Regions from separate parts of the Serratia sp. NCCP-200 genome, predicted to be linked through region 4. Evidence: predicted binding sites of a transcription regulator. Region 4 holds the regulator's gene; each other region holds the start of a gene.
What was found. Region 4 encodes PurR, which represses purine synthesis genes. Its sites were predicted from a motif close to CANGCAAACGTTTGCNTG; they were not measured.

Region 1 (3,132 bases), on a different contig from region 4:
GGGTTCTCCGCGCACTGGCGAGTGAACAACTGGCCTTTTTCGGTGATATACACCGCTTCACCCGGCGCCACATCGCGCAGGAAGTCGAAGCCCAAGGTATCCAGCGCCACGCTCTCAGAGGCTACCATGTACTCACAGCGGCCATCTTCCAGCTCACGTTTGCCGATCACCAGCGGGCGAATGCCGTTGGGATCGCGGAACGCCACCAGACCGTGGCCGATAATCATGGCTACGCAGGCGTAAGCGCCACGCAGTTGCTGATGCATCGCGGCAACGGCGGTAAATATGTTGTCGGACTCCAGTGGATAATGCGGGAAACGGTCAAGCTCGGTGGCCAGCACGTTCAGCAGGATCTCGGAATCGGAAGTGGTGTTGACATGACGGCGGCCACGTTCAAACAGCTGTTGGCGCAGTTCGTGGGCGTTGGTCAGGTTGCCGTTGTGTGCCAGCGTAATGCCGAACGGCGAGTTGACATAGAAAGGTTGAGCTTCTGAAGCGCTGGAGCTGCCAGCCGTTGGGTAACGCACATGGCCAATGCCCATGTTGCCCTGCAGGCGCAGCATATGGCGGGCTTCAAATACATCTTTCACCAGACCATTTGCCTTGCGCAGGCGGAACCCATTATGGGCATCAATAGTGACGATGCCAGCGGCATCCTGTCCACGATGCTGGAGCACCATCAATGCATCATAAATCGACTGGTTTACCGGCATAAAACCGGCGATACCGACAATACCGCACATGTTGTCTTTTCCTCTAAGCCGCTACCGCCCCGGTAATTGGGTTGGTAAGAAACTCGACGTGCTTTGCAGATAGTCAAAGAACCATCTGATGATGTAACTGAACTGGGGGATCAGCTGTGACTGTTTCCAGTCCGCACTTTGCGACAGGGTGGTAAAGGTATCCAGGAAGAACAGTATCGCTGCCACGATCAACACGCCGCGCAGTGCGCCGAAACACACGCCCAGCACCCGATCGGTGCCCGATAATCCGGTTTTCTCTACCAGTGACCCAATCACATAGTTAACGATAGCGCCCACAATCAGCGTTGCGATAAACAAAATGGCAATCGCAATGCCGTTACGTACCAGCTCATCTTCAAAACGGGTGAAGTAGGCTGCAAGGTATGGGTAGAAATGGCTGGCAACAAAGAACGCACATCCCCATGTCACAAGTGACAATGCTTCGCGAACAAAACCTCGGATCAGGCTCACCAGAGCCGAAAATCCAATCAACGCTATAATGACGTAATCAATCCAGACCATGAACTATTCCAATGATGAATCGCCCCTGCATCCAATCGCGGCGAATTCTAACAGAAAAAGAAAACGTTTGCGTAGCGGATTTCCCACCACGTAACAAATAAAAAACGGCGATCTTAAAATTGCCAATCGCCGCGCCTACATAGGATATCCGGCCCCTGAAAGGCACAATTTTTGTGGTGATTTGGCAATCCTCCTCCTTGAGCACTGGCCCCTCACCCTAACCCTCTCCCACAGGGAGAGGGGATCGTCCGAGTCGCGGTTAGCGGTTGTGACACAATTCCAACTTCGCCGTACCTTCTCCCACAGGGAAAGGATCGTCCAAATCGCTGTGAGCTGCTGTGACACAATTCCAACTCCCCCGTGCCTTCTCCCACAGAGAGACGGATCGTCCGAGTCGCGGTTAGCGGTTGTGACACAATTCCAACTTCGCCGTACCTTCTCCAACAGGGAGGCGGATCGTCCAAATCGCTGTGAGCTGCTGTGACACAATTCCAACTTCTCCGTGCCTTCTCCCACAGGGAGAGGATCGTCCGAGTCGCGCTTAGCGGTTGTGACACAATTCCAACTTCGCCGTACCTTCTCCAACAGGGAGGCGGATCGTCCAAATCGCTGTGAGCTGCTGTGACACAATTCCAACTCCCCCGTACCTTCTCCCACAGGGAGAGGATCGTCCGAGTCGCGCTTAGCGGTTGTGACACAATTCCAACTTCGCCGTACCTTCTCCCACAGGGAAAGGATCGTCCAAATCGCTGTGAGCTGCTGTGACACAATTCCAACTCCCCCGTACCTTCTCCCACAGAGAGGCGGATCGTCCGAGTCGCGCTTAGCGGTTGTGACACAATTCCAACTTACCCGAACCTTGGATTAAGTGAGCAAGAATATTAGAACCCCTCCCCCTCTACGCACAATGCTTGAGGGAACGCCCCCTCTCCCTGTGGGAGAGGGTCGGGGTGAGGGGCATACATATGGCAGCCCCAATGGATCAACGTGCGCTATACGCCTTCACCTGCCCGCTTAACCCACTGATCCCATTCAGCTCCGCCAGCGAAGCTTGCAGCTTCTGCTTCGAGGCATCAGGGCCAACGTAGATGCGGGTGATCTCGCCCTGCACCGGCGTGGAAGGCACGGTATAAGCCCGGTGCCCAGACAGGCGCAGCGAAGCGACGATCTCATTGACCTTGGCAGCATTTTTCAACGCCCCCAACTGCACCACATAGGCCTGACCAACCGGTGCCTTTTCTTCAACCGCAGGTTTGGTTTCAGGCTTCGGCTCTGGTTTCACTTCCGGCTTTGGCTCTACCTTTGGCGGTGTTGGCACTGGCTTAGGTTTCACTTCCACCGGCTTCACCTCTACCGGTTTAGGTTTAGTTGGCTGAACCGGTTTGGTTTCGATGGGCGGCGGAGCAACAACCGCAGGCTGCTGCGGTTGAGTCGTTTGATTAGCCGCCTGCTGGGCGGAGGCCTCGGCGGCGGCCTGCTGCTGTTCAACCAAAGCACCAGCCCCCTCAGGTGGAACCGAAGGTAGCGCCTGATTGGCCGGTGGGATCACGTCGATTTCATGAGCATCACCCGGTTTGGGCACTAACGGGATCGCCGCAAACTCATCCTCATAATGCTTCTTTTTGCCGTCAAGCAGCCCCGGCAGGACAATCACCCCCAGGGCAACCAAAATCACGGTTCCAACCAGTCGATTCTGAAATTTACTTGCCACTCACACTCCCCGCCTCTCGTCTAACGCCGCCATCACGTGGGCAACAGTGTGGAAAGACCCACAGACGATCACAATATCCTGAATATCTGCGTCCTGCATAGCCTGACGCCAGGCAGTTTCGACATCGGCAAATTTGCGTGGTTCCGTTAAATACTG
Region 2 (3,132 bases), on a different contig from region 4:
CGTTAGATTGCAGTGCCATATTGCTCAGTTGCAGCACATCGGCCTGTATTGGCAGCGGTGCGCCCTGCAAAGGCTGAACGTTTAGGGTGCCGTCGCGCAGCGTGATGCTATCGAAATAGCGTGGCTCGGTAATTTGCCGCAGGCTGAAAGCCATATCGACCTGCTTGGCTGCCAAGAGTTGCGGTTGGTTGGCACGGGCGAGGGTTATGCCCTCCAGGCTTAGCTGTCCTGGTTTGCTCCACGAATGCGTTATTTTTTCTACCGACAGCTGGTAATCACCACGATCGCTGATCCAGTGACTCAACCAGCCTGCGGCCCAGCGGGTTTGCCCCACGACGTAGAGCAGCACAATGGCCAGCACTATCAGCAACAGCAACGTGATCAATAGTTTTCCGATAAATTTCATCGTGTGGATCCGTAGCGGACAGAAAAGATACCCTGTTTATGCCGCAATTAGCCTTCCAGCTCAAGGGCAATAGCCTGAAAGACAATAAAAAAACGGCCAGTAGCGGTTTGCCAATGGCCGTTGGTTTGCTGCGGGGAGCGCTTATTTTTCTTCTGGTGGGAACAGCAGGTTCAGCACAATGGCGGTGATACCACCGGCGGCGATACCGGAAGAAAGCAGGGTTTTCAGCCAGTCCGGTGCAAACTGCAAGATCAGCGGCTGTTGGGAAACCCCCATACCGACGGCCAGCGACAGCGCCATAATCATGATGGCGCGGCGGTTTAACTTCTCGCGGGAAACGATACGCACGCCGGAGGCTGCAATAGTACCGAACATCACGATGGTCGCGCCGCCCAGCACCGGTTCAGGAATATGCTGCACAAAACCGGCAACGGCCGGGAACAGCCCCAGCAGGATCAGCATCAGTGCCACCACAAAACCGACGTAGCGGCTGGCAACGCCGGTCAGCTGGATCACCCCGTTGTTCTGGCCAAAGCAAGAGTTCGGGAAGGTGTTGAATACCGCAGACAGCATTGAGTTCAGGCCGTTGGCCAGCACCCCGCCTTTCAGGCGCTTCATATATAGCGGGCCACTGACCGGCTGTTCAGAAACGTCGGAGGTGGCGGTGATATCACCGATAGTTTCCAGCGACGTGACCATAAATATCAGCATCAGCGGCAATAACAGGTTCCAGTCAAAGCCCAGGCCGTAATACAGCGGGGTAGGAACGGTGATCAAGGTCGTTTGGGTAGCCGGTTCGGTTTCCGGCAGCATACCCATCGCCCAAGCCAGCAGATAACCCACGGCCATTGCGATCACCAACGAAGCGACGCGCAGGTAAGGGTTACGTTGGCGGTTAAGCAGTATAATCACTACCAGCACCGCGCCTGCCAGCAGCAGATTCTTGGGCGCGCCGAAGGTGTGATCGCCCATCGCCGCATAGCCGCCACCGATAGAGGTCAGCCCGACCTGGATCAGCGACAGGCCGATAATCATCACCACAATGCCGGAGACCAGCGGGGTAATGATGCGGCGCGCCAGGTGCAGCACGCGTGACAGCAGGATTTCGGTACAAGAGGCGACCATCAAGGTGCCAAACAGCGCAGCCATCATGGTGGGCACGTCTGCGCCGCCGTTTTTCAGCGCCAGCCCGCCCATAATCAGCGGTGAGACAAAGTTGAAGCTGGTGCCCTGAATGGACAGCAGGCCAGACCCCACCGGGCCCCAGGTTTTGATTTGCAGTATCGAGGCCAAACCGGAAGCAAACAGCGACATGCTGATGATGTGCTGCGTATCCTGCGCTGGCAGGCCAAGCGCCTGGCAGATCAACAGGGCCGGGGTGATCACGGCAACAAACATCGCCAGTAGATGCTGACTGGCGGCAAACAGCGTTTGCGGCAGCGGCGGGCGATCTTCCAGGCGGTAAATCAGTTCACTATTTTGTGAAACGGGGGCTGATGCTTTTTGCGCGGCATCAAGCTCGGCGGTTTGGCTGGACATGGTGTGGCTTTCCCTAAGGCGGCAAAGAAGGCATTTTAATGATCTGCCTCACAAAAGCAAACGGTTGCGCATTAATATTTTGCACGACCCCAACCCCGTGCATGTCGCATTTTCGTTCATTTTTTCTTGTGTTATTAGTCGTTTTTACTTTTAATCCACCCTTCATCGAGTTAAAAAACTGAGTAAATTTTATAACTTATTAATTTATTGGATTTAATTACTACACGGAGTAGCTAGATGTTTCATCTCGATACTTACGGCACTTTAGTTGCCGCCACGCTGGTCCTGTTGCTTGGGGGCAAATGCGTGCGCTCCATTCCTCTGCTGAGAAAATATACTATTCCTGCTCCCGTTGCCGGTGGTTTACTGGTGGCGGTTATGCTCTTGGTTTTGAAGAAAACGGTGAACTGGGAAGTCGGCTTTGATATGTCGCTGAAAGACCCATTGATGCTGGCCTTCTTCGCCACTATCGGTCTGAATGCCAACCTGGCGCGCCTGCGGGCGGGGGGCAAGGCACTGGTCGTGTTCCTGTTTGTCGTGCTGGGTCTGCTGTTGGTACAGAATGCCATCGGTATCGGCATGGCGAAAATGCTGGGGCTGGATCCATTAATGGGGTTGATTGCGGGCTCTATTACGCTTTCTGGTGGGCATGGCACCGGGGCGGCCTGGAGCAAGGTGTTCATCGAGCGCTATGGGTTTGAGAATGCCACCGAAGTGGCCATGGCCTGCGCCACCTTTGGTCTGGTGCTGGGCGGCCTGATTGGTGGCCCGGTAGCCCGCTATCTGGTGAAACACTCCTCAACGCCAGAAGGCACACCGGATGACAGCGTGCAGCCGAGCGGCTTTGAGAAGCCGGAAAGTGGCCGCCTGATCACCTCGCTAGTGATGATCGAAACCATCGCCATGATCGCCATCTGCCTGAGCCTCGGTAACTTTATTGCCGGGTTATTGAATGGCACCGCCTTCGAACTGCCGACTTTTGTCTGCGTGCTGTTTGTTGGCGTGATCCTCAGCAACACCCTGTCGGCAACGGGCTTCTACCAGGTGTTTGAGCGTGCGGTCTCCGTACTGGGTAACGTGAGCCTGTCGCTGTTCCTGGCGATGGCGTTGATGAGCCTGCGCCTGTGGGAGCTGGCTTCACTGGCCTTGCCAATGCTGGCGATCCTGGCGGTGCAGACGTTGGTCAT
Region 3 (3,132 bases), on a different contig from region 4:
GGGAGAGGGGACCGATCGAGCGTGTTTAAAATTGTAGTGACTCACCTTTGATGAGTGACGAGCGGTTTGCTGAGATGGTCTCTTTACTGCCAAAACTTGCAAGCATTAGGGGCGCAAATGCGCCCCTTTTTCAATGCAAAATCAACTTACAGCACGGCAACGATGGCTTCGCACAGCGGCGCCATATTGTCCGGCGTCATCCCTGCCACGTTAACGCGACCGGAGTTAACGGCATACACGCCAAATTCATCACGCAGACGCAGAACCTGCTCTTTGGTCAGGCCGCTGAAGGAGAACATGCCGTTCTGGTTGATGATGAAGCTGAAATCCTGCTCCGCCCCTTTTTCCTGCAGGGTATTAACGAACAACTGGCGCATACGGTGAATGCGCTGACGCATGTCGGTCAGCTCTTGTTCCCAAATGGCGCGCAGCGCTGGGTTACCCAAGATGGTGGCAACTACGGCCGCACCGTGTGACGGCGGGTTCGAGTAGTTGGCACGGATCGCGGCTTTCACCTGGCTGAAGGCGCGCTCGGCGGTTTCTGCATCGGCAGCTACCACGGTGCAGGCACCGACACGCTCATTATACAGACCAAAGTTCTTCGAGTAGGAGCTGGCAACGATCAGTTCCTGATGTTTGGCAGCAAAGATACGCAGACCCTGGGCATCTTCTTCCAGGCCCTTGGCGAAGCCTTGGTAAGCGAAGTCAAACAGCGGCAACCAGCTCTTGGCTACGGACAGTTCAGCCAACTGAGCCCATTGTGCTTCGGTTGGATCGATACCGGTCGGGTTATGGCAGCAACCGTGGAACAGCACTACGTCGCCGGCCTGAGCCTGGCTCAGGCTGGTGAGCAGACCGTCGAAGTCCAGCGCATGGTTGGCGGCGTCGTAATAGTTGTATTCCAATACTTCCAGGCCAACGGCACCAAAGACGTTTTTATGGTTTGGCCAGCTTGGATTGCTGACCCAGATACGCTTGGCGTTGGTCTGGTTGGCAATAAAGTCGGCCGCTACGCGCAGGGCACCGGTACCACCAGGGGTTTGCGCGGTACGTGCACGCTTGTCGGCAATGATTGGGCTCTGCTTGCCGAACAATAGCTCTTGCGTGCAGCTAGCAAATTCAGGAATACCTTCAATACCCAGGTAGTTTTTGGTGGTCTCATTTTCCAGCAGATACTGTTCAGCTTTTTTAACGCTGGTCAGCACCGGCGTTTTGCCGGTTTCGTCTTTATAGACGCCAATACCCAGGTTGATTTTATTCTCACGCTTGTCGGCGCGGAAAATGTCGGTCAGACCTAGAATCGGGTCGGCAGGTGCAGCGGTGATTTTTTCAAACATGTCAGATGCTTCCATGGCCTAGAGTTAAGCAGACAGAAACATCAGGGTAGCGCCAGTTATCGCCTTTGCCAACCGTTTGCGAGAAAAACACCTCGATCTTGTGACGGCGGCAGATTCAGCACAAAAAATGACGGGGAAGGGCGGATTGGCAGAATAAAAAATTGGCGGAAGCGCTAAAAACAAAAACAGGGCCGAAGCCCTGTTTTTTAACTTAGCTGACGGCGAGCCGTCATCAAGTGCAACAACTTAGAACTGGTAAACCAGACCGGTAGCTACGATGTTGTCAGTAGCGATCTTGTTAGCACGAGTGAAGTCGTTTTCGTCCAGCAGGTTGATTTTGTAATCAACGTAGGTAGACATGTTTTTGTTGAAGTAGTAAGTAGTACCTACATCAATGTATTTAACCAGGTCTTGATCGTTGCCGTAAGCGCTACCCAGGTTCTTACCTTTAGACTGCAGGTAAGCGATAGATGGACGCAGGCCGAAATCGAACTGGTACTGTGCTACCACTTCAAAGTTCTGAGTTTTGTTAGCGATAGAACCATCGAAATCACCGAATGGAGTCATGTTGCGAGTTTCTGCATACATGGTTGCCAGGTAGACATTGTTGGCGTCGTATTTAGCACCAACGGTCCAGGCTTCAGCGTTTTTACCACCAGCAGTAGAGAAGCGGGTTTGCGCGTCAGTACGATCAGAACCAGAGTAAGCAGCACCCACGCTCACGCCTGAATCCATGATTGCGTAGGTAGAGGACACACCCCAACCGTCGCCGTTTTGTTTGTTAATAGCACGGCCATCGTTTTCGTTTTTGCCTTGGTACTGCAGAGCGAAGTTCAGGCCATCAACCATACCGAAGAAGTTGTTGTTACGGTAAGTAGCAACACCGTTGGTACGGCCAGTCATGAAGTTGTCAGTGTAGGTGTAAGTATCGCCACCGAACTCTGGCAGCATATCTGTCCAGCCTTCAACGTCATACACTACGCCGTAGTTACGGCCGTAATCGAATGAACCGTATTCAGCAAATTTCAGACCCGCGAAGCCCAGACGAGTTTTAGTACCTTCGGTACCTTGTGACTCAGCGTGGTTAGCTTGCACGTTGTATTCCCACTGGCCGTAACCGGTCAGTTGGTCAGTAATCTGGGTTTCACCTTTGAAGCCAAAACGAACGTATGACTTGTCGCCATCGTTCTCTTTGTCGTTAGAGAAGTAGTGCAGACCGTCAACTTTACCGTACAGATCCAGTTTGTTGCCGTCTTTGTTGTAGATCTCAGCTGCGTTGGCTGCACCAGCTGCTAACAGAGCTGGGATCACTACTGCAAGAATGTTGCGCTTCATCATCATTATTACCCTCATTGGTTTTATTCGGACACCTTGCCACTGCCGCCAATAATTCTTTTGGAACTATTGTTGATAGATTGGTGTCGTCCTGTGTCTGCACGCAGTGTTCCATTCACGGGCAGGTTTATCTAGAACGAAAATGCTACCAATGTCTCAATCTGGTTTCAGAAAGAAACGATGTGTAACAATTTGTGTATTTTGGGGAACTTTGTGATGCAGGTCAATAATCAAAAATGCGAAAGGCCAGCTAAGCTGGCCTTTATTATGTAAAGAAAATGTTTAAATTATGCTGGGTTTTATGACTTAGAAGCTGGCGTTACGTGGCGCTCTTGGGAACGGGATCACGTCACGGACGTTCTGCACCCCGGTCACATAGGCGATTAAACGCTCAAAACCTAAGCCAAAACCGGAATGTGGCACGGTGCCATAGCGGCGCAGGTCACGATACCACCAATAA
Region 4 (3,132 bases):
GAACCACACCTTCTATTGGCACTGCTTATCACCGCAAGGTGGTGGCGAGCCAACGGGCGCAGTGGCAGAGGCCATCAATAAGTCATTCGGCTCCTTCGCCGCCTTTAAAGAGCAGTTCACCGATGCCGCCGTGAAAAACTTCGGCGCGGGCTGGACCTGGCTGGTGAAAAAAGCGGACGGTAGTCTGGCGATCGTCAGCACCTCAAATGCGGCAACCCCGCTGACCGGCGCAGACGTTCCGTTATTGACCGTTGACGTGTGGGAGCATGCTTACTATATCGACTACCGCAATGCGCGGCCAAAGTACCTGGAAAACTTCTGGGCGTTGGTTAACTGGGCGTTCGTGGCAGAAAACCTGGCTTAACGGCGGGTGACTAGCTAATAAGGCGCGGCATGAAGCTGCGCCTTTGTTTTTCTGCTACGGATCAGTTCAATGCGGCAATAAAACTGAACGCAATAATCATTGCCAAAGCACCCACGGTGGTGAGTAATGACATCTTCAAATTGGTATCCATATACAACTCCCTCTCAGATTGGCTTTTCCAGAGCATAAGCCACACAGTTTATACGTCAAATCATTTTCCCACAGTTCGTGATTAAAATCTTGTTATGCTTTCCCCGCTGATAATTACCGATTAGCTCTTCCACTTTTCTTCAATATGCGACAAAATCCGCAGTTCACAACTGCGTACCGATAAACTGCCCCTCCCTGTTCAAGCGATTTACGACTTCAGCACTAAAAACTCAGTTTTCGCTTATCTGGGGAAGGATCTACGCAGGCAAACGATTAACATCATACTTACATGCTGTAACATGTGGGTTTAGGAGTCATTTTTTACATGGCAACGATTAAAGATGTGGCCAAACGCGCTGGCGTTTCTACCACTACCGTTTCGCACGTTATCAATAAAACGCGTTTCGTCGCCGAAGATACCAAAACGGCCGTTTGGGCCGCCATCAAAGAGCTGCACTATTCACCTAGCGCGGTGGCCCGCAGCCTCAAGGTCAACCACACGAAATCGATCGGTTTGCTCGCCACCTCGAGCGAGGCCCCCTATTTTGCCGAAGTGATCGAAGCTGTGGAAAACAGCTGCTACAGCAAAGGCTATACCCTGATCTTGTGTAACTCGCACAATAATCTGGATAAACAGCAAGCCTATCTGGCAATGCTGGCGCAAAAACGCGTCGATGGCTTGCTGGTGATGTGCTCAGAATATCCAGATCAGCTACTGGGCATGCTGGAAGATTACCGTAATATTCCCATGGTGGTGATGGATTGGGGTACCGCGCGCGGAGACTTCACCGATACCATTATCGACAATGCCTTCGAGGGCGGTTACCTGGCAGGCCGCTACCTGATCGAACGTGGCCACCGTGACATCGGTGCCATTCCTGGTCAACTGGCGCGTAATACCGGTGGAGGTCGCCACCAGGGCTTTCTGAAAGCCATGAAGGAAGCCAACATCGAAGTGCGCGAAGAATGGATCGTGCAGGGGGATTTCGAGCCTGAATCTGGCTACAAAGCCATGCATCAGATCCTGTCGCAAAAGCATCGTCCAACCGCCGTTTTCTGTGGCGGCGATATTATGGCCATGGGGGCGATCTGCGCCGCCGATGAGCTGGGGTTGCGTGTACCGCAGGATATCTCGGTGATTGGCTACGACAACGTGCGTAATGCCCGCTACTTCACCCCGGCGCTGACCACCATTCACCAGCCGAAAGAGCGCCTGGGCGAGATGGCCTTTACCATGCTGTTGGATCGCATTATCAGCAAGCGTGAAGAATCGCAGGTGATTGAAGTACATCCAAAACTGATCGAGCGCCGCTCAGTCGCCGATGGTCCTTTTGTCGATTACCGCCGTTAACTCCTGTTGGGGCGCTGCAATACTGCGCCCGATTAACCACCCGGCTCCTCTTCACTGAGCCATTCCTGATTGAGCGTTTCGCTGTCGCCCAGATAGTCCAACAGCCAGGCCATGGCCGGAGACTGGGCGTTTTGCTGCCAGGTCAGGCAGCAGGCACTGGGCGGGAAAGGCTCATGCAGTGGCAACACTACCAATTCACCACTTTGTACCAACGGCAATACCCGATGCGCGGGTACCATGCCCACACACAGCCCGGCACGCAAACAATCTACCGCAGAAACCCAGTCCGGCACGGTCAATCGCCGCTGGTTATCCAGCGACCAGGTCACCCGCTTGGGTAAATTGCGCGAAGTATCTTCCAACAGCAACGAGGGATAAGGCCGTAGCTGTTCGTCGCGCAGCTTTCCTTGCAAGGCGGCGAGCGGATGTTTAGCATGTACTACACAGAGCCAATTCATAAAGCCCATATCGCGAAAGGCAAAACCGCCGCCCACCGGCACCGCACGCGTTGCACCAATGGCCATCTCAGCGCGGCCATCGACCAGCGCATCCCACACGCCGTTGAATACTTCCGGCTGCACCATCAGTTCTACGTCGGGGAAATGGCGATAAAAATCCAGCACCAGCTGGCGGCTGCGCTGGGGTTTGACGATCAGATCGACCGCAATCCGCAGTTGCCCGCGCCAACCGTTGGCCACCTGCTGACACTGTCGTCGGGTATCGAGCATTTTTTTGATAACAACTCGCGCCTCCTTAATAAACAGCGCCCCCGCCGGCGTGAGTTCCACATCGCGGTGACGGCGTTCAAACAGCGGCACCGCCAACCATTGCTCCAGTTGGCGCACCGTATAGCTCACAGCAGAAGGAACGCGGTGCAGCTCCTGTGCCGCCGCGCTGAAACTGCCGGTCCGCGCTACCGCATCTACCACATCGAGTGAATATTCAGACCACATATGTTTGCCTTCAAATTTTTTAACAGCACCTTGCAAATATTACCGTTTCACAAGCAGAGATCCAGCCGTATACACTTGCCGGCGCTTCAAAACCTGCGACAACATAATTTTAACGAGAAATAGCAATGCGAAATTTTGGATTTATGTTCTACCTGGCCGGCCTGAGTATGTTGGGCTATCTGGCTACCGATATGTACCTGCCCGCCTTTGGGGCAATGCAGCAGGATCTGCAAATCTCCGCTGGGGCAATCAGCGCCAGCCTGAGTATCTTCCTAGCAGGCTTTGCCTTTGCCCAGTTGCTGTGGGGGCCGCTG

Region 1: cvpA (colicin V production protein) is a predicted target of PurR. The motif match lies at 1,322-1,339, and genes of this name have one in related genera.
Region 2: AC6HVW_RS22610 (nucleobase:cation symporter-2 family protein) is a predicted target of PurR. The motif match lies at 1,999-2,016, and genes of this name have one in related genera.
Region 3: AC6HVW_RS09620 (amino acid aminotransferase) is a predicted target of PurR. The motif match lies at 1,403-1,420, and genes of this name have one in related genera.

What each region holds. Positions count from the first base shown of each region.
Region 1 covers NZ_BAAKUJ010000001.1:497,285-500,416, reverse strand. Annotated here, with positions in the region: gene purF (amidophosphoribosyltransferase) at 1-743, opposite strand, end outside; gene cvpA (colicin V production protein) at 765-1,265, opposite strand; gene dedD (cell division protein DedD) at 2,248-2,976, opposite strand; gene folC (bifunctional tetrahydrofolate synthase/dihydrofolate synthase) at 2,977-3,132, opposite strand, start outside.
Region 2 covers NZ_BAAKUJ010000009.1:41,493-44,624, forward strand. Annotated here, with positions in the region: gene AC6HVW_RS22605 (AsmA family protein) at 1-406, opposite strand, end outside; gene AC6HVW_RS22610 (nucleobase:cation symporter-2 family protein) at 548-1,945, opposite strand; gene gltS (sodium/glutamate symporter) at 2,183-3,132, shown strand, end outside.
Region 3 covers NZ_BAAKUJ010000002.1:939,533-942,664, forward strand. Annotated here, with positions in the region: gene AC6HVW_RS09620 (amino acid aminotransferase) at 147-1,337, opposite strand; gene ompC (porin OmpC) at 1,584-2,675, opposite strand; gene asnS (asparagine--tRNA ligase) at 2,979-3,132, opposite strand, start outside.
Region 4 covers NZ_BAAKUJ010000003.1:366,538-369,669, reverse strand. Annotated here, with positions in the region: gene sodB (superoxide dismutase [Fe]) at 1-364, shown strand, start outside; gene cydH (cytochrome bd-I oxidase subunit CydH) at 426-515, opposite strand; gene purR (HTH-type transcriptional repressor PurR) at 840-1,865, shown strand; gene punR (DNA-binding transcriptional activator PunR) at 1,898-2,818, opposite strand; gene punC (purine nucleoside transporter PunC) at 2,944-3,132, shown strand, end outside.